3 regions of the Streptomyces sp. NPDC093097 genome follow, and region 1 is predicted to be linked to each of the others. Evidence: riboswitches for the same ligand, from Rfam matches in the RefSeq annotation. Region 1 holds a riboswitch; each other region holds the start of a gene.
What was found. A riboswitch is a leader RNA that binds a small molecule or an ion and turns the genes downstream of it on or off. The one in region 1 is predicted to bind cobalamin.
Positions count from the first base shown of each region.

Region 2: it holds a riboswitch for cobalamin, as region 1 does, so the genes downstream of both, ACIQE0_RS05560 (prenyltransferase/squalene oxidase repeat-containing protein) here and thiI (tRNA uracil 4-sulfurtransferase ThiI) in region 1, are expected to answer to the same signal.
Region 3: it holds a riboswitch for cobalamin, as region 1 does, so the genes downstream of both, cobN (cobaltochelatase subunit CobN) here and thiI (tRNA uracil 4-sulfurtransferase ThiI) in region 1, are expected to answer to the same signal.

Region 1 is NZ_JBIVOW010000005.1:367,954-375,251, reverse strand. It holds gene mmsB (3-hydroxyisobutyrate dehydrogenase) at 2-910, shown strand; gene ACIQE0_RS11855 (enoyl-CoA hydratase) at 907-1,698, shown strand; gene thiI (tRNA uracil 4-sulfurtransferase ThiI) at 1,788-3,119, opposite strand; cobalamin riboswitch at 3,278-3,496, opposite strand; gene ACIQE0_RS11845 (DUF1203 domain-containing protein) at 3,638-4,156, shown strand; gene ACIQE0_RS11840 (amidohydrolase family protein) at 4,250-5,542, opposite strand; gene ACIQE0_RS11835 (Lrp/AsnC family transcriptional regulator) at 5,802-6,755, shown strand; gene ACIQE0_RS11830 (hypothetical protein) at 6,799-7,041, opposite strand.
Region 2 is NZ_JBIVOW010000003.1:23,341-30,638, reverse strand. It holds gene ACIQE0_RS05575 (ABC transporter ATP-binding protein) at 1-513, opposite strand, end outside; gene ACIQE0_RS05570 (CbiQ family ECF transporter T component) at 510-1,703, opposite strand; gene ACIQE0_RS05565 (SCO2322 family protein) at 1,700-2,404, opposite strand; gene ACIQE0_RS05560 (prenyltransferase/squalene oxidase repeat-containing protein) at 2,401-3,720, opposite strand; cobalamin riboswitch at 3,905-4,045, opposite strand; gene ACIQE0_RS05555 (MBL fold metallo-hydrolase) at 4,197-5,249, opposite strand; gene ACIQE0_RS05550 (aldehyde dehydrogenase) at 5,529-6,980, shown strand; gene ACIQE0_RS05545 (ferredoxin) at 6,980-7,213, shown strand.
Region 3 is NZ_JBIVOW010000026.1:31,618-38,915, reverse strand. It holds gene cobN (cobaltochelatase subunit CobN) at 1-2,244, opposite strand, end outside; cobalamin riboswitch at 2,277-2,428, opposite strand; gene cobG (precorrin-3B synthase) at 2,512-4,032, shown strand; gene ACIQE0_RS32960 (precorrin-8X methylmutase) at 4,029-4,661, shown strand; gene ACIQE0_RS32955 (precorrin-2 C(20)-methyltransferase) at 4,712-6,229, shown strand; gene ACIQE0_RS32950 (cobalt-precorrin-6A reductase) at 6,244-7,014, opposite strand; gene ACIQE0_RS32945 (cobalt-precorrin-5B (C(1))-methyltransferase) at 7,032-7,298, shown strand, end outside.

The DNA of each region.
Region 1 (7,298 bases):
CATGGGCGGCCCGATGGCGGCCAACCTCGTCAAGGCCGGCCACCGCGTGACCGGATTCGACCTGGTGCCCGAACTCCTCGCCACCGCCGCGGAGTCGGGAGTCGAACCGGCCGCAACGGCGGTGGCGGCCGTGACCGCGGCGGACGTGGTGCTCACCATGCTGCCCGCGGGCCGGCACGTCCTGGGCCTGTACCGGGACGAGGGGCTGCTGGCCGCCGCCCGCCCCGGCACGCTGTTCATCGACTGCTCCACCATCGACGTCGCCGACGCGCGCACCGCCCACGAGGCCGCCGTCGCCGCCGGTATGCGCACCCTGGACGCTCCCGTCTCCGGCGGCGTGGTCGGCGCCGAGGCCGCCACCCTCACCTTCATGGTGGGCGGCGCACAGCCCGAGTTCGCCGACGCCGAACCGCTGCTGGCCGCGATGGGCAAGAAGATCGTGCACTGCGGCGGGGCCGGCGCCGGACAGGCCGCCAAGATCTGCAACAACATGATCCTGGGCATCTCGATGATCGCCGTCAGCGAGGCGTTCGTCCTCGGCGAAAGCCTCGGCCTCTCGCACCAGGCACTCTTCGACGTGGCCTCCACCGCCTCCGGCCAGTGCTGGGCACTGACCACCAACTGCCCCGTACCGGGCCCGGTCCCCGCCAGCCCCGCCAACCGCGACTACGCCCCCGGCTTCGCCGCCCCGCTGATGGCCAAGGACCTCGGCCTGGCCGCCAACGCGGCACGCGCCTGCGGAGTCCCCGCCCGACTCGGCCTGACCGCGGCGGAGTTGTACGCCGCGTACGCCGCGGGAACCGGCGCGCACGAGGACTTCTCCGGCATCGTGCGGACCCTGCGGAACGGGGCCGCCACCGCGCCCACCTCCGAACCCCACCGCGACGCGAAGGACGGCACCCCCGCATGACCCCACCCCACGAGGCGGCCTACGAGACCATCCTGGTCGAACGCAGGGGCCGCACCGCCCTGGTGACCCTCAACCGCCCCAAGGCGCTCAACGCCCTCAACCTCCACGTCATGAACGAGGTCGTCGCGGCGACCGAGGCACTCGACCGCGACCCGGACATCGGCTGCATCGTCCTGACCGGCTCGGCCAAGGCGTTCGCGGCCGGAGCCGACATCAAGGAGATGGCCCCGCAGGGCTATCTCGACATGTACCTCACCGACTGGTTCGCCGCCTGGGACCGCCTGGGACAGCTGCGCACCCCGACCCTCGCGGCGGTTTCCGGCTTCGCCCTCGGCGGCGGCTGCGAACTCGCCATGCTCTGCGACATCCTGCTCGCGGCCGACACCGCCGTCTTCGGACAGCCGGAGATCAAGCTGGGCGTCATCCCCGGCATCGGCGGCTCCCAACGGCTCACCCGCGCCGTCGGCAAGGCCAAGGCGATGGAGATGTGCCTGACCGGCCGCACCATGGACGCCACCGAGGCGGAACGCGCCGGCCTGGTCTCCCGCATCGTCCCCGCGGCCGACCTGCTCGACGAGGCCCTCGCGGTCGCCGAGACCGTCGCGGGCATGTCGCTGCCGGTGGCGATGATGGCGAAGGAGGCGGTCTCCCGCGCCTTCGAGACGAGCCTGACCGAGGGCGTCCGCTTCGAACGGCGGCTGTTCCACGCGGTGTTCGCGACCCAGGACCAGAAGGAGGGCATGCGCGCCTTCATCGACAAGCGGCCGCCGGAGTTCCGGCACCGCTGAAGGCCGCACCCCGCACCCCGCGCTGCGGCCGGCCTCGCCCGCGGCGGATCCCTCCCCCGGATCCGCCGCGGGCCCCAGGCACCCTCAGCTCACGAGGACGACGTCGCGGGCTGTCCCGTCGCGCACACGGCCGGCCCGGTGTGCTCGCGGCCGACCGCCCCTTCCGGCCCGTCTTCCGACGCCGCCTCCTCGACGCTCTCTCCCGGGTGCATGACCTGCACGTCACGCAGCAGGCCGTCCACCAGGTCGTCCACGTCGAGGCGCTTCTCCACCGAACGCAGGTCGGTCAGACCGGCCCGGAGCGTGACCCGGGGCGGCGCGAGGAGCTGGCAGCAGTCCTCGTCCGGCAGCACGGAGATCTCCGCGGTGCCGATGGACCGGGCCTCGTCGATGATCTCCTGCTTCTCCCAGCCGACCAGCGGCCGCAGGACCGGCAGGGTGGCCGCCTCGTCGACGGCGGCCATGTTCGCCAGTGTCTGGCTGGCCACCTGCCCCAGGCTGTCGCCGGTCACCAGCGCCTCCGCCCGGAGGCGGCCCGCCAGCGCGGAGGCCGTGCGGACCATCAGCCGCCGCTGCGCGACGACCTGGAGCCGGCCGGCCCCCGCGATCGCCAACTGCTTCTGCGCATGGCCCAGGGCGATGACATGCAGCCGCCCGCCGGGCTGGTAGCGATTGAGCTCACGGGCCAGGGCATAAGCCTTGTACAGCGAAGCGGCGTTGGTGTACGGCGCGCCCGTGAAGTGCACGAAGTCGCAGCGCAGCCCCCGGCGCATCGCCCGGTAGGCCGCCACCGGCGAGTCGTACCCGCCGGACAGCAACACCAGCGCGCGCCCACTGGAACCGACCGGCAGCCCGCCCTGGCCCGGAAGACGGACCCAGGAGACGTAGCTCTCCTTGTGGTCGATCTCGACCGAGACCCGTACGTCCGGAGCGGAGAGGTTCACCGGCACCGGCCCCAGGGCCGCAAGGACCCGCGCCCCGAGAAACCGCTCGAACTGCGAGGAGGTCATCTCGAAGTCCTTGTTCCGGCGCTTGACCCGCACCGCGAAGGTGATCGCGGGCCGCTCGGCCCGGGCCCCGGCGACCGCGCCCACGACCGCCTCGGTGATGGCCTGGACGGTGCTCGGGACGCGCAGGGCCGGCTCCACCGCGTTGAACCCGATCACCCGGCGGGCGCGCTCGACGAGGACGTCCTGCGGGACCTGGCCACCGAGCACGGTGATGTTCTGCAGGGACTTGATCCAGGTGGAGCCGCCGACCCCGCGCAGCGCGCCGCGGAGGTTGTCGTGCAGCCGCTCGGTGAAGCGGTGCCGGTTGCGGCCCTTGAGGAAGATCTCACCGTGTTTGAGCAGGACGCAGTACCCCTCCGGGCTCGGTGTCCTGAGGGCGGGAAGGGCGGAAGCGCTTGCTTCACCGGGCACGAAACTCTCCTTCGCGAGTCGTCGTGAGAACCGGCGCCGGACCGTGCACGCGAGGCGGGCCCCGCGCACCACCAGGCACGGCGGGGCGGAACCGCACCACTCGCTCAACGGCCCCGCGACCGGGACGCTGTGGACGTGTGCGCGGCGATCTCGTGATCTCACCCCGCACCGGCAGTGGCAGGTCTTCGGACTCGTGGGCACGTACCGAAGGACGGGACACCTACTGACCGTCGCTTCCCAGGCACCCTGTGTACCCAGTGCTCGATGACGGCGGTCGTTCCCACATACCGCTGCGAGGCAGTCCCGGATTCCCACCGGGTTCCCTCTTGCGACACCCCGCCTGGAGGACGGGGCGAACCAGCTGCCGGTACAGGGTAGACAAGGCGGCACGCGGTCCGTGAATCCAGCGAGGGCTTTGGGCGGCTGAAGGCCGTCCGAAGCCCCCGCATACGGAAGCGCGCCAACGCGACGTCCGTTTCCTGCCAGCACTCGCCCGTGCGCCGAGCCAGCATGAGCACATGACCAGGTACACCGTGCTCCCCGTAGACCCGGCCGTCCTCAAGGAACTGCGGATCGCCGATGACGCGGGCCGCCCCTGCGCCCCGTACACCGTGACCGACGACGACGCGGGCTCCCCGCTGCGCTGCTGCCTGCGCCCCACCAGGCCCGGCGAGCGCATCGCCCTCGTCTCCTACGCCCCGCTGCGACGCTGGGCCGCCGCCGGCGGGGCCCTCCCGGGCGCCTACGACGAACAGGGCCCCGTCTTCATCCACGCCGAGGAATGCGAGGGGTTCACCCCCGGCGACGGCTACCCCTTCGATCGGCCGGGCGCCCTGCGCACCGTGCGCCGCTACGACGCCCGGGGCCATATCGCCGGCGGACGCCTCCTGGAGATTCCGGCCGACGCCACCACCGGCTTCGACGCGGCCTTCGACGAGGCGTTCAGCGACCCGGACGTGGTGCTCGTACACGTCAGGGCACTGGAATACGGGTGCTTCTTCTTCGAGGTGCGACGGCCCTCCACCGAGCCGCGGTAGCCGCCACGCCACCTGACCGGCCGGTGTCGACGGACCGGCTGTCCGAAGGGGACGGGGGAGTCCAACGTCCGGTTGCCGGACCGGACTTGGGCGTCAACGGGCCTTCGGCGACCGCAGTCGCCGGGTGGCCTGGGCCGCGTCCCGCAGCAGTGCCGCACTGTCCGCACAGGGACGGCCGTCGACGAGGTGGGGCCGGCCGGCGACGAGGACCGTGTCGAGGTGGGAGCGGTCCATCTGGAGAACGACGGTGCTGTAGGCGTCGTGGACGGGGGCCACGTCGGGACGGTCGGCGCGCAGCACGAGCAGGTCGGCCTGCTTGCCGGGGGTGAGGGAACCGGTACGGCCTTCCAGGCCGAGGCTGCGGGCTCCGTCGACGGTGGCCATGCGCAAGATGTCGCGGACGCCGACCGGGGCGGTGACGGGCCGCTGCTGGTGGTGCCAGGCACGGCGGGCGGCCTGATAAGCGCCACGCATCTGGGAGAACATGTCGCCGGAGACGGTCGTCTCGACGTCGGCACTCAGGCTGACCAGCAGGCCGGGAACGGCCTTGGCCGCATGCGTCATGGGGTAGCCGTGCCCCATGATCATTTCGATGGGGGCGGAGACGGAGACGCTGCCGCCGGCATCGGCGACGATCCGCAGTTCCTCGGCGCTCATGCCGTTGCCGTGAATGACGGTGGTGCCGGGCACGAGCGCGCCGATGTCACGCAGCCGGGCCGCGGAGAGGGAGCCGGAGAAGTGCCGCGCCGTGCGCAGGCCCAGGTCTTTGGCGAGGGCCGCGTTGGCACGCTCGGCGTCGTCGTCTCCGCCGGTCTCGGTGACCAGCGCCATGGTGACCAGTGCGCGGTCGTCGTGAAGGATCTCGGAGCGGACGCGGCGGGCGTCGGCGGGCAGGGCGCAGCCGTGGGCGACCGCGTAGGGATAGCTGTTGCCGTAGGCGAAGACCGCTCGCAGGCCGGCCTCCTGCAAGGCCGTGACCAGGGCGTCGCTGCGCTCGGGGGTGTCCTGGATGTTGGAGATGTCCTGCACGGTGGTGACGCCGGAGGCCAGTGCGGCGCGGGCGCTGAGCAGTTGTCCGGTGTAGAGCTCGGCGGGTGTGAGGGCCGGGCCGTGGGTGTTGAGGATGACGTCGTAGTAGTCCTTCAGGCTGTGCGCCGGGCCGATGCCGCGGAACAGGCCCTGCCACATGTGGCGGTGGGTGTCGACGAACCCCGGCACGATGATGCAGCCGCCGGCGTCCACGACGTCCGCGTGGCGGGGTGCGTCGAGGTGCTCGGCCACAGCCGTGATGTGCTCGCCTTCGACGAGCAGGTCGCCATGGTCGAAGTCGCCCAGTGCGGGGTCCATGGTGAGCAGACGGGCGTTGCGGAAGAGTCGGGCGGACATGATCCTCCTTGCGGATCGGGCAGATTCCCCGGGTCGGGCCGGCTGAAGTCCGGCTGATGCGGGGCGCGTTCGGGACGGTGTGCCCCTCGCGGTCGTCGGGCTTGACGAGAACCCAGGCCACGACGCCGACGGGCGGCCGAGCGACGTCGTCGAGGATCCCGGCCCCGCCCACCACCATCGGCCACGGCACCACGATGACCGAGCCAGGAGGGCGATGACGCAAGAATGAACGCACACAAGAGAGGCGTTGGGAGAATGCGTGACGATCGACGTCCTGGACCTGAAAATCATCCATGCGCTGTCGCTGGACGGCAGGGCCTCGTTCCGCTCCCTGGCCAAGGCCCTGGAGGTCTCCCCGCAGACCGTGCAACGCCGGTACGCACGGTTGCGCAGCAGCTCCTCCCTACGCGTCCTGGGCCGCACCTACCCGGAAGCCGTCGGGGACGAGCAGTGGTTCCTCCGCCTGAAATGCGCTCCAGGTGCCACCGATGACGTGGCCTTGGCCTTGGCCCGCCACGCAGAGACGGACTGGATCCACCTCACCTCCGGCGGAACCGAGATCGTCTGCACGACGCGCAACCCGGAGGACGTCGAGTCCGCCCTGCTGCGCAGTCTCCCGCGCACTCCGCGCGTGACGTCACTGGTCGCGCAGTGTCTCCTGCACACCTACTACGGCGGCCCCCAGAACCCGATGGTGGACAAGACCAGCCCGCTCTCCACACGCCAGATCGAACAGCTCAGATTCCCGACCGCCTCGCCCGCACCTGCGACGTTGACGCGCACCGACCAGGCGTTGCTCAAGGTCCTGCACGTCGACGGCCGTGCCGAGAACCAGGAACTCGCCCGCGCGGCGGACTGCTCCGCCTCCACGGCCCATCGCCGCGTGACGGAACTGCGCCGACACGGCGTGCTCTACTTCGACCTCGACTACGATCCCCGCCTTGTGGACCGCTCGAAAGCGGTGATGCTCTGGGCGTCCGTGGCACCGAGAGCCCTGGAGGAAGCCGGCCGCGCCCTCGCCGAGCACAAAGAGGTCTCCTTCGCCACCTCCACCACCGGCCCCACCAACCTCTACGCGGCCCTCACATCCCCCAACTCCCGCTCCCTGCACACTTATCTCACCGGCCCCCTCGCCGATCTCCCTGGACTCACCCACGTCGAAACCGCCCCCGTCACCCGAACCGTCAAGAGCGCCGGCACCCTTCGCCGGTAGCCGCGGGCCACCGCACCGGCGCCTGCTGAGCGGCGACGGCCCCCTACGCCCCGAGGGCGTGCGCCAGGGCCTCGTCCAGGAGTTCCCGCAGGGCCGAGGAGGTCGGTGCGACCGCGGTGGCGAGGAGGGCCGGGCCGGCGGCCGGCGGGGCGAGGACGGCGCAGCCGTCGTGGGTGCCGTCGCGGAGCAGGACGGGGTCCTGAGGGGCGTCCATGTCCGGGTGCCAGGCATGCCGAAGGTCGCGGAGCACTTCCCACGGGTGGCGTGCCAGGCGCTCGCCGATCATCAACGGGAGCAGCCGACGAGACGAGCCGGAACACGGATCCTGTACTCGATCAGGTGGCATCGAGGTGCCGAGGTCTACTGCCGGGGGCGAGGGGTGGCGCTGACAGGCGGTGTCAGCCCGGGCCGCCGCCGAAGCTGATCTCATCGCCGTCCGTCTCGCGACGACCTGACCCGACGCCGTCCGGACGGTGTTTCCCCGCACCGCGCTACTGGGTACCGGGGCCTGCCCCAGTACCCAGTAGCTGCCCCCGGAGCGGC
Region 2 (7,298 bases), on a different contig from region 1:
CGCCGACGTCGGCTCGTCCAGGACCAGCACCTTCGGGTGGGCGGTGAGCACCGAACCGATCGCCACCCGCTGCATCTGCCCGCCCGACAGCGTGCCGATCGCCCGGTCCCGCAGCTCGGCCAGGCCCAGCAGGTCCAGCGTCTCCTCGACCCGGCGCCGCATCACGTCCGGCGCCAGCCCCAGCGACTCCATGCCGTACGCCAGCTCGTCCTCGACGGTGTCGGTGACGAAGTGCGCCAGCGGGTCCTGGCCCACCGTCCCGACCACATCGGCCAGTTCACGCGGCGGATGGGTACGGGTGTCCCGCCCGTCGACCGTCACCCGGCCGTGCAGGGTGCCGCCGGTGAAGTGCGGCACCAGCCCGCACACGGCGTTGAGCAGGGTAGACTTGCCGACCCCCGACGGACCGACGAGGAGGCACAACTCCCCCTCGGCCACGGTCAGATCCACCCCTTGGACGGCCGGTTCGCCGGCCTCCCCGTAGGTGACCGAGACCTGCTCGAAGCGGATCATCGGGCGTGCTCCTTCGTCAACGGATCGGGATCGGGACCGCGGCGGGCCCCCAAGCGGCGGGCCGGCCGGCCGCCCGGCGCCGGATCGCCGGCCCGCGCCGGCGCCGCGCCCGGTCCGGGAGCCGGTGCGGCCACCGCGGGCACCAGTCCCACCAGCACCGACAGCGCCGGCCACAGCGGCAGTACCGGCGCGGTCAACGGCACCGCCGGCGGATGCAGCGCGTCCGGCGCATAGCCGTTCGCCGCGATCATCAGCGCCGCGACGGCCACCCCCGAACCGGCCACCCACCAGGCCCGCGCCCCCCAGGGCTCGGGCCGGTAGCGGGTGCGCACCGACCGGCGGCCGCCCAGCCACAACCCGGCCAGCGCCGCCGCCAGTCCGGCCGCGAGTAGCGGCAGCCCGTAGCCGCCACCGGCGTCCCCGAGCAGTCCGTATGTGCCCGCGCACACCCCGAGCAGCCCGCCCAGCGTCAGCACCGACGTCAGCCGCCGCACCGCGGGCGGCACCTGCGCCGTCCGGCCGTAGCCCCGGGCGTCCATGGCGGCGGCCAGCGCCACCGAACGCTCCAGTGCGCCCTCCAGCACCGGCACCCCGACCTGCAACAGGGCCTTCGCCCCACGGTCCGGACGGCCGCGCAGCCGGCGCGCCGCGCGCAGCCGCTGCACATCCGCCACCAGGTTCGGTGCGAACGTCATGGCGACCACCACCGCCACGCCCGCCTCATACAGCGCACCGGGCAGCGACTTCAGCAGCCGTGCCGGGTTGGCCAGCGCATTGGCCGCCCCCACACAGATCAGCAACGCGGCCAGCTTCCCCCCGTCGTAGAGCGCGAAGAGCATCCCCTCCGCGGTCACCCGGCCGCCGATCCGCACCCCCTTCGCCCAGTCCGGAAGCGGGAGTTCCGGCAGCGTCACCAGGGTGTGCGTCCCCGGGATCGGCGAACCCAGCACAAACGCGAACACCAGCCGGATGCCCAGCACCACCAGCCCCAGCTTGACGAACGCCCCGTACGACCGGGCCCACGGCGCATCCGTCCGCCGCACCGCCACGACATAGCCGGCCACTCCCACCAGCAGCCCCAGCAGCAGCGGGTTGGTGGTGCGCGAGGCGGCCGTGGCCAGGCCGAGCGCCCACACCCACCAGGCGCCGGCGTGCAGTGCCGTACCGCGGGTGGCCCGCGGGACGCTCATCCGCGCCGCCGGCGTGCCTGCCACACCCCGGCCGCGCCCAGCACCACCACGACACCGATCCCGGCGACCAGCCCGGCCGACGGCCCTCCGCCGCCCGGCGCGTCCGCCGCTCCGCTCCCGGGCTTCTCCTCGCTCCCGGACGTCGCCTTCGCGCCGTCGACCTGCTCCGCGCAGCCCGACCGCGGATAGCCCGCGATCCCGCACAGCAGCGCACTGGCGTCGTACCGCAGCGGCTTCGCCACCGCCGCCAGCGCCTCGCCGGCCGGGGCGTCCGCCGGCACCCGGGCGCAGGCGGTCCGCTGCGCCGGCGGGTGCTCACCCGACGGCGCGTCCGCCGCGCCACCGAAGTCGATCACCACACCGATCCGCTTGGCGCCGGCCCGGGCGGGGGTCCGGTCGCACAGCGCGCCGAAGTCCGGGGCGGTGCGCGGGGTGGCGGCCTTGGCGGAGTCCGCGCTCACCGTGAAGCGGAAACCCACCACGGCGCCGTCGGCCGGCCGTGCGGTGCCGGGTCCCTCCGTGGCGTACGCCCACGCGCCGGCCTTGCCGCCGGCCGCGGCCGGCCCGCCGTCCCAGAACGACCAGTACCGGTACTCCTGCGCCTGCGCGGGCCCGGCCCCGAGGCCGGCCACCGCGCCCGCCAGCACCAGCGCCCCGACGGCCCGCCGCAGCCCGCGGCGCCCCGTGCGGTTCCGCCTCACAGCGCGGTCTTGCTCTTGTTGCGGCCGCTGATCAGGAAGCCGGCGCCGGCGCCGATGGCCAGCCCGATGCCGATCACCCACCACACGCCGATGCCGCCGTCGGCGCCGCTGTCCCGGGCGTCCTTCTCGGCGGCCGACGACGGCGCGCCGCTGCCGGCCGGCTTGGGCCCGGTGGCGTCGAGCGCGGCCACCAGGTCGGTGCCGCCGAAGGCGCGCGGGTCGGCGCCGGTGGCATGCGCGGCGAAGATCAGCTGGGCGTAGGCCGCCGGGCCGCCCTGCTTCGCCCAGTCCGCGGCGTTCTTCTCCAGCCACGCCAGCGGCTTCTGCGCGGCCGCACCGTGCGAACCGGCCGCCAGCGCGACCACCGCATCGGCGGTGTTGCCGACGTCCGGCTGGTCCTCGGCACCGGGCATCGCGGACTTCAGATGCTGCCCGCCGGCGTCCAGCTGCCCGACCAGCCAGCCGGCGCCGGCGTCCGCGACGGCGTTCCGGTCGTCCGCGCCGTCCTCGCCCTTCTCGCAGCTCAGCGGCTTGATCGCGCGGTCCGCCGACTTCCCGGCGGGCGCCACGACGAAGCCCTTGCCCAGCGCGCCGGTGACCGCGGCGGCGGTCGCGTCGGCGTTCGCCGCGGCGTTCTTCAGCTGGAAGGTGAACGCCCCGCGCTCGCCCTCCTTCGCCTCGCACCCCAGCCGGAACCCCAGCAACGCGTCGTACGGCGACTTGCCGCCCTGCGCCGTCACCGACTCCGGCTTCTCGCCCGCCGCGGCGAGCGCGCCGATCACCACGGCCGTGGAGTTGGCGTCACTGACCTCGCCGCCCTGGCCGCCGGGCATCGAGCTCCAGCCGCCGTCCTTGTGCTGCACGGACGTAAGCCACCGCACGGCCTTCTGCACGGCCTCGCCGTGCCCGCCGACCGCGGCCAGCGCCTGCACCGCGGCGGCGGTCTGGTTGGTGTCCCGCAGGGTGCCGGCCTCGCACGCCGTGCCCGGATCGGCCCGGTACGCCGTAAACGCCCCGTCGGCGCACTGCTGCCCCGCCAGCCAGTCCACGGCGGACGCCGCCGGCCGCACCCCCACCGTGTGCTGCGCCAGCAGCGCCGTCGACTGCCGCCACACGCCGTCGTACTGCGGGTCCTTGCTGCCGTACAGCCCCTTGGGGAGCTGCTTTCCGGTCGCCGGGCCGGCGGCGTACGCGGCGGGCGCTGCGGCGGTGGCCAGCACGGCGGCACTCGCCATGGCGGCCAGCGCCGTGGCGGCGCGGCGCGGCCGGGGTGCGGCGGCGGGGTGCGGCTGCGGGGCGGGTGCCTGGGGGGCCATGCGGGCCATCGGATGGGTGCCTCTCGGGTCGGTCGGAGTCGCGGCGGCTACGAAGCCGAGCCGCGCTCGGGCGACCGTCCGCGCAGCACCTCGGGGGTGCTGTGCGGTGGCACCGGGCTCAGCTCCGTATACCTCGACGGTGCCGCGCACCGGCCGTCCGCGGGGGCGGCGGGTCCGGTGGCGGGAGCCTTGGTCGTGCCCCCTCGGGTGCTCCGGCTCATGCGGTCGCGTCGTCGCGCGGCCGCACTCACGGTTGCGGGTCAGCGCCGGATTTCCACCGGCTTCCCCCGATCGGGTACGGATGAAGTTGTCCCGCACACCTTAACGCTCCGCCTGCCGCCACCGGACGGCGTCGGGGGAACCCACCGGCCGACCAAGATCCCTTGACTGGGGCGGGTGCCGGAGGCATGGGCTGTCGGCGCCGGGAGGGGCCGGCGCGGCCTCGGCCTCCCTGCGGAGGTCCGGCGGAATACCCCCTAAACCGCCACGTAACGCACCGGGTCCGCCCCCGCCACCGGCTCCGCATGGCCCCGTTTGACCAGGTGGCGGAGGTGGGCCTCGGCCTCGGAGACGGCGATGGTGCGGGAGGCGTGCGGAATCTGCTCCCAGGGGCGGTTCCACTGCATGGACGTGGCGAGCTGCCAGGCGGTGAGCGGTTCGTGGAGCAGCGCGCGGAGGTCGGCAAGGCGCTCCTCGTGGTGGGCGAGCAGCTCCCGGACGCGGGCGGCCGCGTCCGGGAAGGCGTACTGGTGCGCCGGCAGCACCTCCGCCGGCGCGAGGCGGGCGATGCGCGCGAGGGAGTCGAGGTAGTCGCCGAGCGGGTCGCCCCGGTCGAGCAGGTCGGGCGCCTCCTCGTCGGGGTCCTCGTAGAGCCCGATGTGCGGGGTGATGCCGGGGAGGAGGTGGTCCCCGGAGAAGAGCCGGCCGAAGCCCGGGCGGCCGTCGGCGACGGGGTGGGTCTCCTCCAGGTGGAGGCAGACGTGCCCGGGGGTGTGGCCCGGTGTCCAGATCGCGCGGATCCGGCGGCCGGGGAGGTCCAGGAGCTCGCCGGGGGCGATGTCCCGGTCGGGCAGCGCGGGTTGCCGCCCGGCCGAGGTCCGTCCGCGCCGGGCGGCCCGTAAGGGGGCGAGGTGCTGCTCCGGCGCCCCGGCCGCGGTGAGCTTGGCGACGAGGTAGTCGAGCCACTGGCCCGGTACCGCCTCGCGGGTGCGCCGGACCAGCGCGGTGTCCGCGGCGTGCAGGGCGATCCAGGCGCCGGAGGTCTCCCGCACCGTCGCGGAGAGGCCGTGGTGGTCGGGATGGTGGTGGGTGATCACCACGCCGTGGATGTCGGCGGGGGCGAAGCCGCAGGCGGTGATGCCGGCGGTGAGGGTGTCCCAGGAGTCCGGGTCGTCCCAGCCGGTGTCGATGAGCACCGGACCGCGGTCGGTCTCCAGGAGGTGGACGAGGGTGTGGCCGAGGGGGTTGTCCGGTATCGGGACGGCGATGCTCCACACCCCGCCCCGGTGGTCGATCACCTGCGGTGCCATCGGTCCCGCCCCCTCCCGCGCCGTCGTCGGCTCAACTGTAGGGGAATGCGCGGAAACGAGAACCTGTTTCACGCGGGCCCCAACCCTTCTTGGTGCGTGCGGAGTTGGGATTATCGGCCGCGCAGCGGATTTCGTGGCGCGGTGGCGCGGGTCCCGCGGCAAGGGGCCGTGGACTCCGCGGCGGCGAACTGGTATCAGTTCTGGAAAGCGACTTCTGATGAAGCGTCAGAAATGCTTCCGGACGTCGGAGACCGTCGAGACCGTCGGGAGGCGGCAGCGATGAGCGACCTCGTCGAGTACGGAAAGCTCTATATAGGCGGTGAGTTGGTCGACCCGGCCGGCCCGGACACCATCGAGGTCGTCTCGCCGCACACCGAACGGGTCATCGGCCGGGTGCCGCACGCCGCGCGGGCCGACGTCGACCGGGCGGTGGCGGCGGCCCGCGCGTCCTTCGAGGCCGGGGTGTGGGCGAACGCGCCGCTGGCGGAGCGGATCGCCGTGGTGGGCCGGATCAAGGACGCGTTCGCGGTGCGCAGCGAGGAGTTCGCGCGGGTCATCGGCGCGCAGAACGGGACGCCGGTCACCGCGGGCGTCATGGTGCAGTCGCTGGCCGCGATGCTGGTCTGGGACGCGGCGCTCACGGTGGCGCGGGAGTTCGTGTTCGAGGAGCGGCGGGCCGGGGTGCTGGGGCCGCTGCTGGTGCGCCGGGAGCCGGTGGGTGTGGTCGCGGCCGTGGTGCCGTGGAACGTCCCGCAGTTCACCGCGGCCGCCAAGCTCGCGCCGGCGCTGCTGGCCGGGTGCTCGGTGGTGCTGAAGGTCTCGCCGGAGACGCCGTTGGACGCGTATCTGCTCGCCGAGATCGCCTCGGAGGCGGGGCTGCCGGAGGGGGTGCTGTCGATCCTGCCGGCCGACCGGGAGGTGAGCGAGTACCTGGTCGGGCACCCGGACGTGGACAAGGTGTCGTTCACCGGGTCGGTGGCGGCGGGGAAGCGGGTGATGGAGGTCGCGGCCCGCAACCTCACACGCGTCACGCTGGAGTTGGGCGGCAAGTCCGCCGCGGTGATCCTCCCGGACGCGGATCTGGACGCGGCGGTCGCCGGGATCACGCCGTTCGCCTGGATGATCAACGGGCAGGCGTGCGTGGCGCAGACCCGGATCCTGGCTCCGCGCAGCCGCTACGACGAGATCGCCGAGCGGTTCGCGGCGGCGGCGGGGGCGCTGACCGTCGGCGACCCGCTGGACCCGGCCACCGAGATCGGCCCGCTGGTCGCCCGGCGTCAGCAGCAACGGTCCCTGGACTACATCGCGTTGGGGCAGAAGGAGGGCGCCGCGCTGCTGGCCGGCGGCGGGCGGCCGGCGGGGCAGCCGACGGGGTGGTACGTCGAGCCCACGCTCTTCGGCGAGGTCGACAACGGGATGCGGATCGCCCGTGAGGAGATCTTCGGTCCGGTGATCTGCCTGCTGCCGTACGGGGACGAGGAGGAGGCGGTGCGGATCGCAGGCGACTCCGAGTACGGGCTGTCCGGGTCGGTGTGGACCGCGGACACCGAGCACGGCGTCGAGATCGCCCGGCGGGTGCGGACCGGGACGTACTCGGTGAACACCTTCAGCATCGACATGCTCGGGCCGTTCGGCGGCTACAAGAACTCCGGTATCGGGCGGGAGTTCGGGCCCGAGGGATTCGGCGCCTACCTGGAGCACAAGATGATCCACCTGCCGGCGGGTGCGTGATGGCGGAGCGCTGGCGGGTGGCGGTGGACCGGCGGGTCTGCATCGGCTCGGGGCTGTGCGCCGGGACCGCGCCGGAGCGGTTCCGGCTGGACGCGGCGCGGCAGTCGCATCCCGTCGAACCGGAGACGGAGGCCGCCGAGGGCGTGCTGGCGGCGGCCGAGGCGTGCCCGGTGGAGGCGATCGCGATCAGCGAGGCCGGGAGCGGGGAGGCGGTGTTCCCGCCGGAGGAGTGAGCGGGGGAGCGAGGGGGTGGCTCGGGCCCGTAGGGGGTGGGGTGGCTGGGCCCTTAGGGGTCGGGAGGCCCCCTTGCGGGCCAAC
Region 3 (7,298 bases), on a different contig from region 1:
CTCGGCGACCCGGGAGACCGCGGCCGGGTCCCAGTCGGCGTCCTCCATGGCCTGGACGAGGCCGCGGGCGACGGCCTCGGCCTCGTCGGCGGCGGTGCGGGTGGCGGCCGACTCGTCCAGGCCGAGCGCCTCCCGCAGACCGGGCAGCGCGGAGGTGCCGCCCCAGATCTGCCGGGCGCGCAGGATGGCCAGGACGAGGTTGACCCGGGCCTCACCGGCCGGGGCGGCGCCCAGCACATGCAGGCCGTCGCGGATCTGCGCGTCCTTGACCTCGCAGAGCCAGCCGTCGACGTGCAGCAGGAAGTCGTCGAAGCCGTCGTCGTCGGGACGCTCCTCCAGGCCCAGGTCGTGGTCGAGCTTGGCGGCCTGGATCAGGGTCCAGATCTGCGCGCGGATGGCGGGCAGCTTGGCCGGGTCCATCGAGGAGATCGCGGCGTACTCGTCGAGCAGCTGCTCAAGGCGGGCGATGTCGCCGTAGGAGTCGGCGCGGGCCATCGGCGGGACGAGGTGGTCGACGAGGGTGGCGTGCACCCGGCGCTTGGCCTGGGTGCCCTCGCCCGGGTCGTTGACCAGGAACGGGTAGATCAGCGGCAGGTCCCCCAGGGCCGCGTCCGGGCCGCAGGCGGCGGACAGGCCGGCGTTCTTGCCGGGCAGCCACTCCAGATTGCCGTGCTTGCCGAGGTGGACCATGGCGTCGGCGCCGAAACCGCCGTCGGCGGCGGGCGCGGCGATCCAGCGATAGGCCGCCAAGTAGTGGTGGGAGGGCGGCAGATCGGGGTCGTGGTAGATCGCGATCGGGTTCTCGCCGAAGCCGCGCGGCGGCTGGATGAGGATCAGCAGGTTGCCGCGGCGCAGGGCGGCCAGCACGATGTCGCCCTCGGGGTTCGTGCTGCGGTCGACGAACATCTCGCCGGGCGGCGGGCCCCAGTGCTCCTCCACGGACTCCCGCAGCTCCTGCGGCAGCGTGGCGTACCAGCGGCGGTAGTCGGCGGCCGGGATGCGGACCGGGTTGCGGGCCAACTGCTCCTCGGTCAGCCACTCCTGGTCATGGCCGCCGGCCTCGATGAGGGCGTAGATCAGCTCGTCGCCGTCGCCGGACGCGAGGCCCGGCACCGGCTCGCTGCCGAAGTCGTAGCCCTCGGCCTTCAGGCGGCGCAGCAGTTCGACGGCGCTCGCCGGGGTGTCCAGGCCGACCGCGTTGCCGATCCGGGAGTGCTTGGTGGGGTAGGCCGACAGCACCAGCGCCAGCCGCTTCTCGGCGGCCGGGATGTGCCGCAGCCGGGCGTGCCGGACCGCGATCCCGGCGACCCGCGCGGCCCGTTCGGCGTCCGCGACGTACACCGGGAGGCCGTCCTCGTCGACCTCCTTGAAGGAGAACGGCACGGTGATCAGCCGCCCGTCGAACTCGGGCACCGCGATCTGCGAGGCGGCGTCCAGCGGGGAGAGCCCCTCGTCGTTCGCCTCCCAGGAGGCCCGCGACCCGGTCAGGCACAGGGCCTGGAGGATCGGCACGTCCAGGGCGGCCAGCGCGCCGGCGTCCCAGGACTCGTCGTCGCCGCCCGCGGAAGCCTCGGCCGGCTTGGTGCCGCCGGCGGCCAGGACGGTGGTGACGACGGCGTCGACCGCGCGCAGTTCCTCGACCAGCTCCGGCTCGGGGGCGCGCAGCGAGGCGACGTAGAGCGGCAGCGGACGGCCGCCGGCGCGCTCGATCTGGTCGCACAGGTCGTGCACGAAGGCGGTGTTGCCGCTCATGTGGTGGGCGCGGTAGTAGAGCACGGCCACCGTCGGACCGGTCGCCTTTGACGCCGGCCGCTCCAGCGGGCCCCAGGACGGGGCGGTCGCGGGCGGCTCGAAGCCGTGGCCGGTGAGCAGGACGGTGTCGCTGAGGAAGCAGGCCAGCTGGGAGAGGTTGGCCGGGCCGCCGTGCGCGAGGTAGGCGTGCGCCTCGGCCGCGATCCCGACGGGGACCGTGGAGGCCTCCATGAGCTGGGCGTCGGGGGCCTGTTCGCCGGTGAGCACCACGACCGGGCGGGGCTGGTCCGCGGCCAGCAGCACGTCCAGGCCGTCCTGCCAGGCCCGCAGGCCGCCGAGCAGGCGGACGACGACGAGGTCGGCGCCCTCCAGGAGACCGGGGAGTTCGGCGACGTCGAGGCGGGCGGGGTTGGCGAGCCGGTACGGCACGGGGCCCGCGGCCGCGCGAGCGCTGAGCAGGTCGGTGTCCGAGGTCGACAACAGCAGGATCACGGCGCAGCCCTTCCTCGGGGTGTCCACGCCCCGGGTGGTCGTATGGACGGCGGGAGTTCCTGGCTCACCCGGCCGTGGCCGGGTTCACAGTGGCGGGACCGCGCCGGATTCTCACCGGGCTTCCTCCCTGGCGCCGTCGCTGGCGTCCGGCGGGTCAGCCGACCCGCCGACCTGCATAGTAAGGGCTGCGGGCACGCTGCGGGAGCGGGCGTCGGGAACCCGTCCCGCACGCCCCCTCGCCCCGGTTCCGGGTCCGGTGGCGTAGGTATGCTCGCCGCCATGCCGCCCTCCCCCTCTTCACGCCCCGACCGGGCCGGACCGCCGGTGCGGGATCGCGGTGACGCCTGCCCGGGAGCGCTGCGGCTGCACTCCGCCGCCGACGGCAGCCTCGCCCGAATACGGCTGCCCGCAGGGGACTTGACGTCTCATCAGGCCGACGCGCTGGCGGACGCCGCGGAGCGTCTGGGCGACGGCCACCTCTCGCTCACCTCCCGCGGCAACGTCGAACTCCGCGGTCTGCCCGACGACTGCGGCGGCCCCCTCGCCGACCTCCTCGCCGACGCCGGGCTGCTGCCGTCCGTACGCCATGAGCGGATCCGCAACATCCTGGCCTCGCCGCTGGCCGGGCTGGACCGGCACACCCCCTCCGACGTGCGGTTGTGGGCCCGGAGCCTGGACGCGCTGCTGTGCGCGAGCGAGCCGGCGACGGCGCTCTCGGGCCGTTTCCTCTTCGTCCTCGACGACGGGCGGGGCGATGTGGCGGGCCTCGGCGGCGATGTGACCTTGCTCGCAGAATCGGTCCGGCCGGCCGCGGCGGCCACCGCGTCCGCGCCGGGAGCGGCGTCCGGGCAGGGGGCGCTGCTCCGGGTCGGCGACGACCGGACGGCGCTGCGGATCGCGGCGGACGACGTCCCGCGGGCGGCGCTGACCGCCGCCGAGACCTTCCTGGCCGCCGCCACGGCGAGCGGCAGCGGCGCCTGGCGGGTCCGCGAACTCCCCGCCGCACGGCCGCTGACCGCCCAGGACGTCCACGGTGCGCTGCGGTCCGCGGGGATCTCCGCGGAGTACGCCGGGGCGCCCGGCCCGCGGCCGGCGGCGCCGTACCCGGACCCCACCGCGCCCGGCCCGGTCGAGGGTCCGGACGGCCGCCGCGCCCTCGTGGTCCTGGCGCCGCTCGGCCGGCTGACGGTGGCCCAGTGGCGGCTGCTGGCCGAGGTCGCCGCCGCGGACGGCTCCGGCGCGCTGCGCCTCACGCCCTGGCGCGGCATCGTCCTCCCCGGCCTGCCGGCCGCCGCGGCGGCCCGACGGCTGTCCGACCTCGCCGCCGCCGGGCTGGTCACCGACCCGGCCTCCCCGTGGCGCGGGGTCACCGCCTGCACCGGTCTTCCCGGCTGCGCCAAGTCCCTGACGGACGTGCGGAGCGATGCCGCGGCCGCCCTCGCCGAGGGCCTGACCGTCCCGGCGGACGGCCCCGGCCTGCCCGGTGGACTGCCCGTGCACTGGTCGGGCTGCGCTCGGCGTTGCGGTCATCCGCACGGTGCCTGGGTCGATGTCCTGGCCACGTCCGACGGGTACCGCACCACCGCGGTACGCCCCAACACCCTTGCCCCGCCGCCGGTTTCACGTGAAACCTCGCGGCCGGGCACCGTTTCACGTGAAACACCACCGCGGGATCCGGTGTCCCGCACCACGGCCGAACCGGCCCCGGTGCCACGGGAAACCGCGTCCCCCTCCGGTACGCCCCACCCCTCTTCCACCCCGCACTCCACGACCCCGAGGCCCCAGTGACCGCGTTCGACTACGAAAAGGACGGGGCGGCCATCTACCGCCAGTCCTTCGCCACCATCCGCGCCGAGGCGGACCTGTCCGGACTGCCCGCCGACGCCAGCCGGGTGGCGGTCCGGATGATCCACGCCTGCGGCATGGTCGATCTGGTCCGCGATCTGGCCTTCACGCCGGGCGTCGTGGCCCGTGCCCGGGCCGCGCTGCGCGCCGGTGCGCCGATCCTGTGCGACGCCACCATGGTGGCCAGCGGCGTGACCCGCAGGCGGCTGCCCGCGGACAACGAGGTGCTGTGCACCCTCGGCGATCCGTCCGTTCCGGAGCTGGCCGCCGCGATGGGCACCACGCGCAGCGCCGCCGCCCTCGAACTGTGGCGGGACCGGATGGAGGGCGCCGTGGTCGCCTTCGGCAACGCCCCCACCGCCCTCTTCCGGTTCCTCGAAATGATCGAGGAAGGGGCACCGCGCCCCGCCGCCGTCCTCGGCATCCCGGTCGGCTTCATCGGCGCGGCCGAGTCCAAGGACGCACTGATCGACCATCCGTCGCAGCTGGAGCACATCGTGGTGCGCGGGCGGCGCGGCGGCAGCGCCATGGCCGCGGCGGCGCTCAACGCCCTGGCGAGCGAGGAAGAGTGAGCGTGAGCGAGCAGCAGGCCAGCAGCGGTACCCCGGACCAGTCGGCCGCGGTGTCCCCGCGGCGGTCCACCGGGCGCCTCTACGGCGTGGGCCTCGGCCCCGGCGACCCGTCCCTGATGACCCTGCGGGCGGTGGAGGTGATCGCCGAGGCCGATGTGGTGGCGTACCACAGCGCCCGGCACGGACGCTCCATCGCGCGCTCCATCGCCGCGCGGCACATCCGCCCGGACCACGTCGAGGAGGCCCTGGTCTACCCGGTCACCACCGAGTCGACCGACCATCCCGGCGGCTACCGCGGCGCGCTGGACGACTTCTACGAGGAGGCGGCGGAACGGCTCGCGGCCCATCTCGACGCCGGCCGCACCGTGGCGGTGATATCCGAGGGCGACCCGCTCTTCTACGGCTCGTACCAGCACATGCACAAGCGGCTGGCGCACCGCTACCCGACCGAGGTGGTGCCCGGCGTCACCTCCATCAACGCCGCCGCGGCCCGGCTGGGCACCCCGCTCACCGAGGCCGACGAGGTGCTGACCGTCCTCCCCGGCACGCTGTCCGAGGAAGAGCTGACCGCCCGTCTGAGCGCCACCGATTCCGCGGTGGTGATGAAGCTGGGCCGCACCTTCCCCACCGTCCGCCGCGCCCTGGAGCGCTCCGGCCGGATGCCGGAGGCCCGCTACGTCGAGCGCGCCACGATGGCCGGGGAGCGCACCGGCGCGCTGTCCGACATCGACGCCGACACCGTCCCGTACTTCTCCGTCGCGGTCGTCCCCAGCCGCCTCGCCACCGCGGCCGAGGCGCCGGAGCCGGCCGCCGCGGACCGCGGTGAGGTGGTGGTGGTGGGCACCGGTCCGGCCGGGCCGCGCTGGCTCACCCCGGAGTCCCGCGGAGCCCTCGCCGCCGCCGACGACCTCGTCGGCTACACCACGTATCTGGACCGCGTCCCGGTGCGCCCGGGCCAGCGCCGGCACCCCTCGGACAACAAGGTCGAGTCCGAACGCGCCGAGTTCGCCCTGGACCTGGCCCGCCGCGGCCGCCGGGTGGCGGTGGTCTCCGGCGGCGACCCCGGGATCTTCGCGATGGCCACCGCGGTCCTCGAAGTGGCGTCGGAGGAGCCCTACCGCGCCATCCCGGTACGGGTCCTGCCCGGCGTCACGGCCGCCAACGCCGCCGCCGCCCGCGCCGGCGCCCCCCTGGGCCACGACTACGCGGTGATCTCGCTCTCCGACCGGCTCAAGCCCTGGGAGGTGATCGCCGAGCGGCTGCGCGCGGCGGCCTCCGCCGACCTGGCGCTGGCGCTCTACAACCCCGGCTCCCGCAGCCGCACCTGGCAGGTGGCCAAGGCCCGGGACGTCCTCCTGGAGCACCGTGCGCCGGACACCCCGGTGATGCTCGCCCGTGACATCGGCGGCCCCGAGGAGTCGCTGCGCACCGTCCCGCTCGCCGAACTCGATCCCACCGAGGTCGACATGCGCACGCTCCTGCTGGTCGGCTCGTCCCAGACCCGGCGGGTGCGGCGCGACGACGGCACCGAGGTGGTCTGGACGCCGCGGCGGTATCCGGAGCGCTGACCGCCCGCGGGGCGTCAGCGCAGGAGCGCCCGCACCCAGCCCAGCGCCGCGTCCGGCTCTTCGGCCACCGGCACGCCCTCCGGGACGGGCGGCCGCCGGACGACCACCACCGGCACCCCGGCCTCCCGGGCGGCCGCCAGCTTGGGGGCGGTCGCCGCGGCGCCGCTGTCCTTCGTCACCAGGACGTCGATGCGGTGGCGGCGCAGCAGCTCCCGTTCCCCGTCGAGGGTGAACGGGCCGCGGTCCAGGAGGGTGGTCATCCGGGGCGGGTGCGGGGCCTCGGGCGCGTCCACCGAGCGGACCAGGAACCACAGGTCGGTGAGGTGGGCGAAGTGGGCCAGGCCCATCCGGCCGGTGGTCAGGAAGACCCGGCCGCCGAGGGCGGGGAGGGCGGCGGCGGCCTCGGTCAGCGAGGGCACCGGGTGCCAGACGTCGCCGGGCTGCGCGACCCAGCCGGGGCGGCGGAGCGCCAGCAGGGGAACATGGGCGGTGGCGGCGGCCCGGGCCGCGTGGAAACTGATCGTGCCGGCGAAAGGATGGGTGGCGTCGATGAGCGCGTCCACCGCATGTTCCCGCAGCCAGCGGGCCAGGCCCTCGGGGCCGCCGAACCCGCCGATGCGCACCTCCCCGGCGGGCAGCCGCGGCGTCGCCACCCGGCCGGCCAGTGAGCTCGTCACCCGCACCCCCGGCTCCTCCGCCAGCGCCGCGGCCAGCCGGCGGGCCTCCGTGGTGCCGCCGAGGACCAGCACATGGCGGACGGAATCGTGGACGGGTGAAGACGGCATGAGCGGCGGGTTCCTCCGTGGGTGAAGCGCAACCGAAGGGTACGGGAGGGCGGAGCGCGCAGCTCGCGCACACCGGGCTGCGGCACGGGTGGACCACCGGGGCGTGTGCCACCGCGGCGAGCACCGCCGCGTACACCGCGCTGCTGAGCGGGGAGTTCCCGGACCCGGTCACGATCACGCTGCCGAAGGGGCAGACGCCGTCCTTCGCGCTCGCCGTGGAGGAACTGACCGCCGGGGCGGGCCCGGCCACCGCCATGGCCGGGGTGGTGAAGGACGCCGGGGAC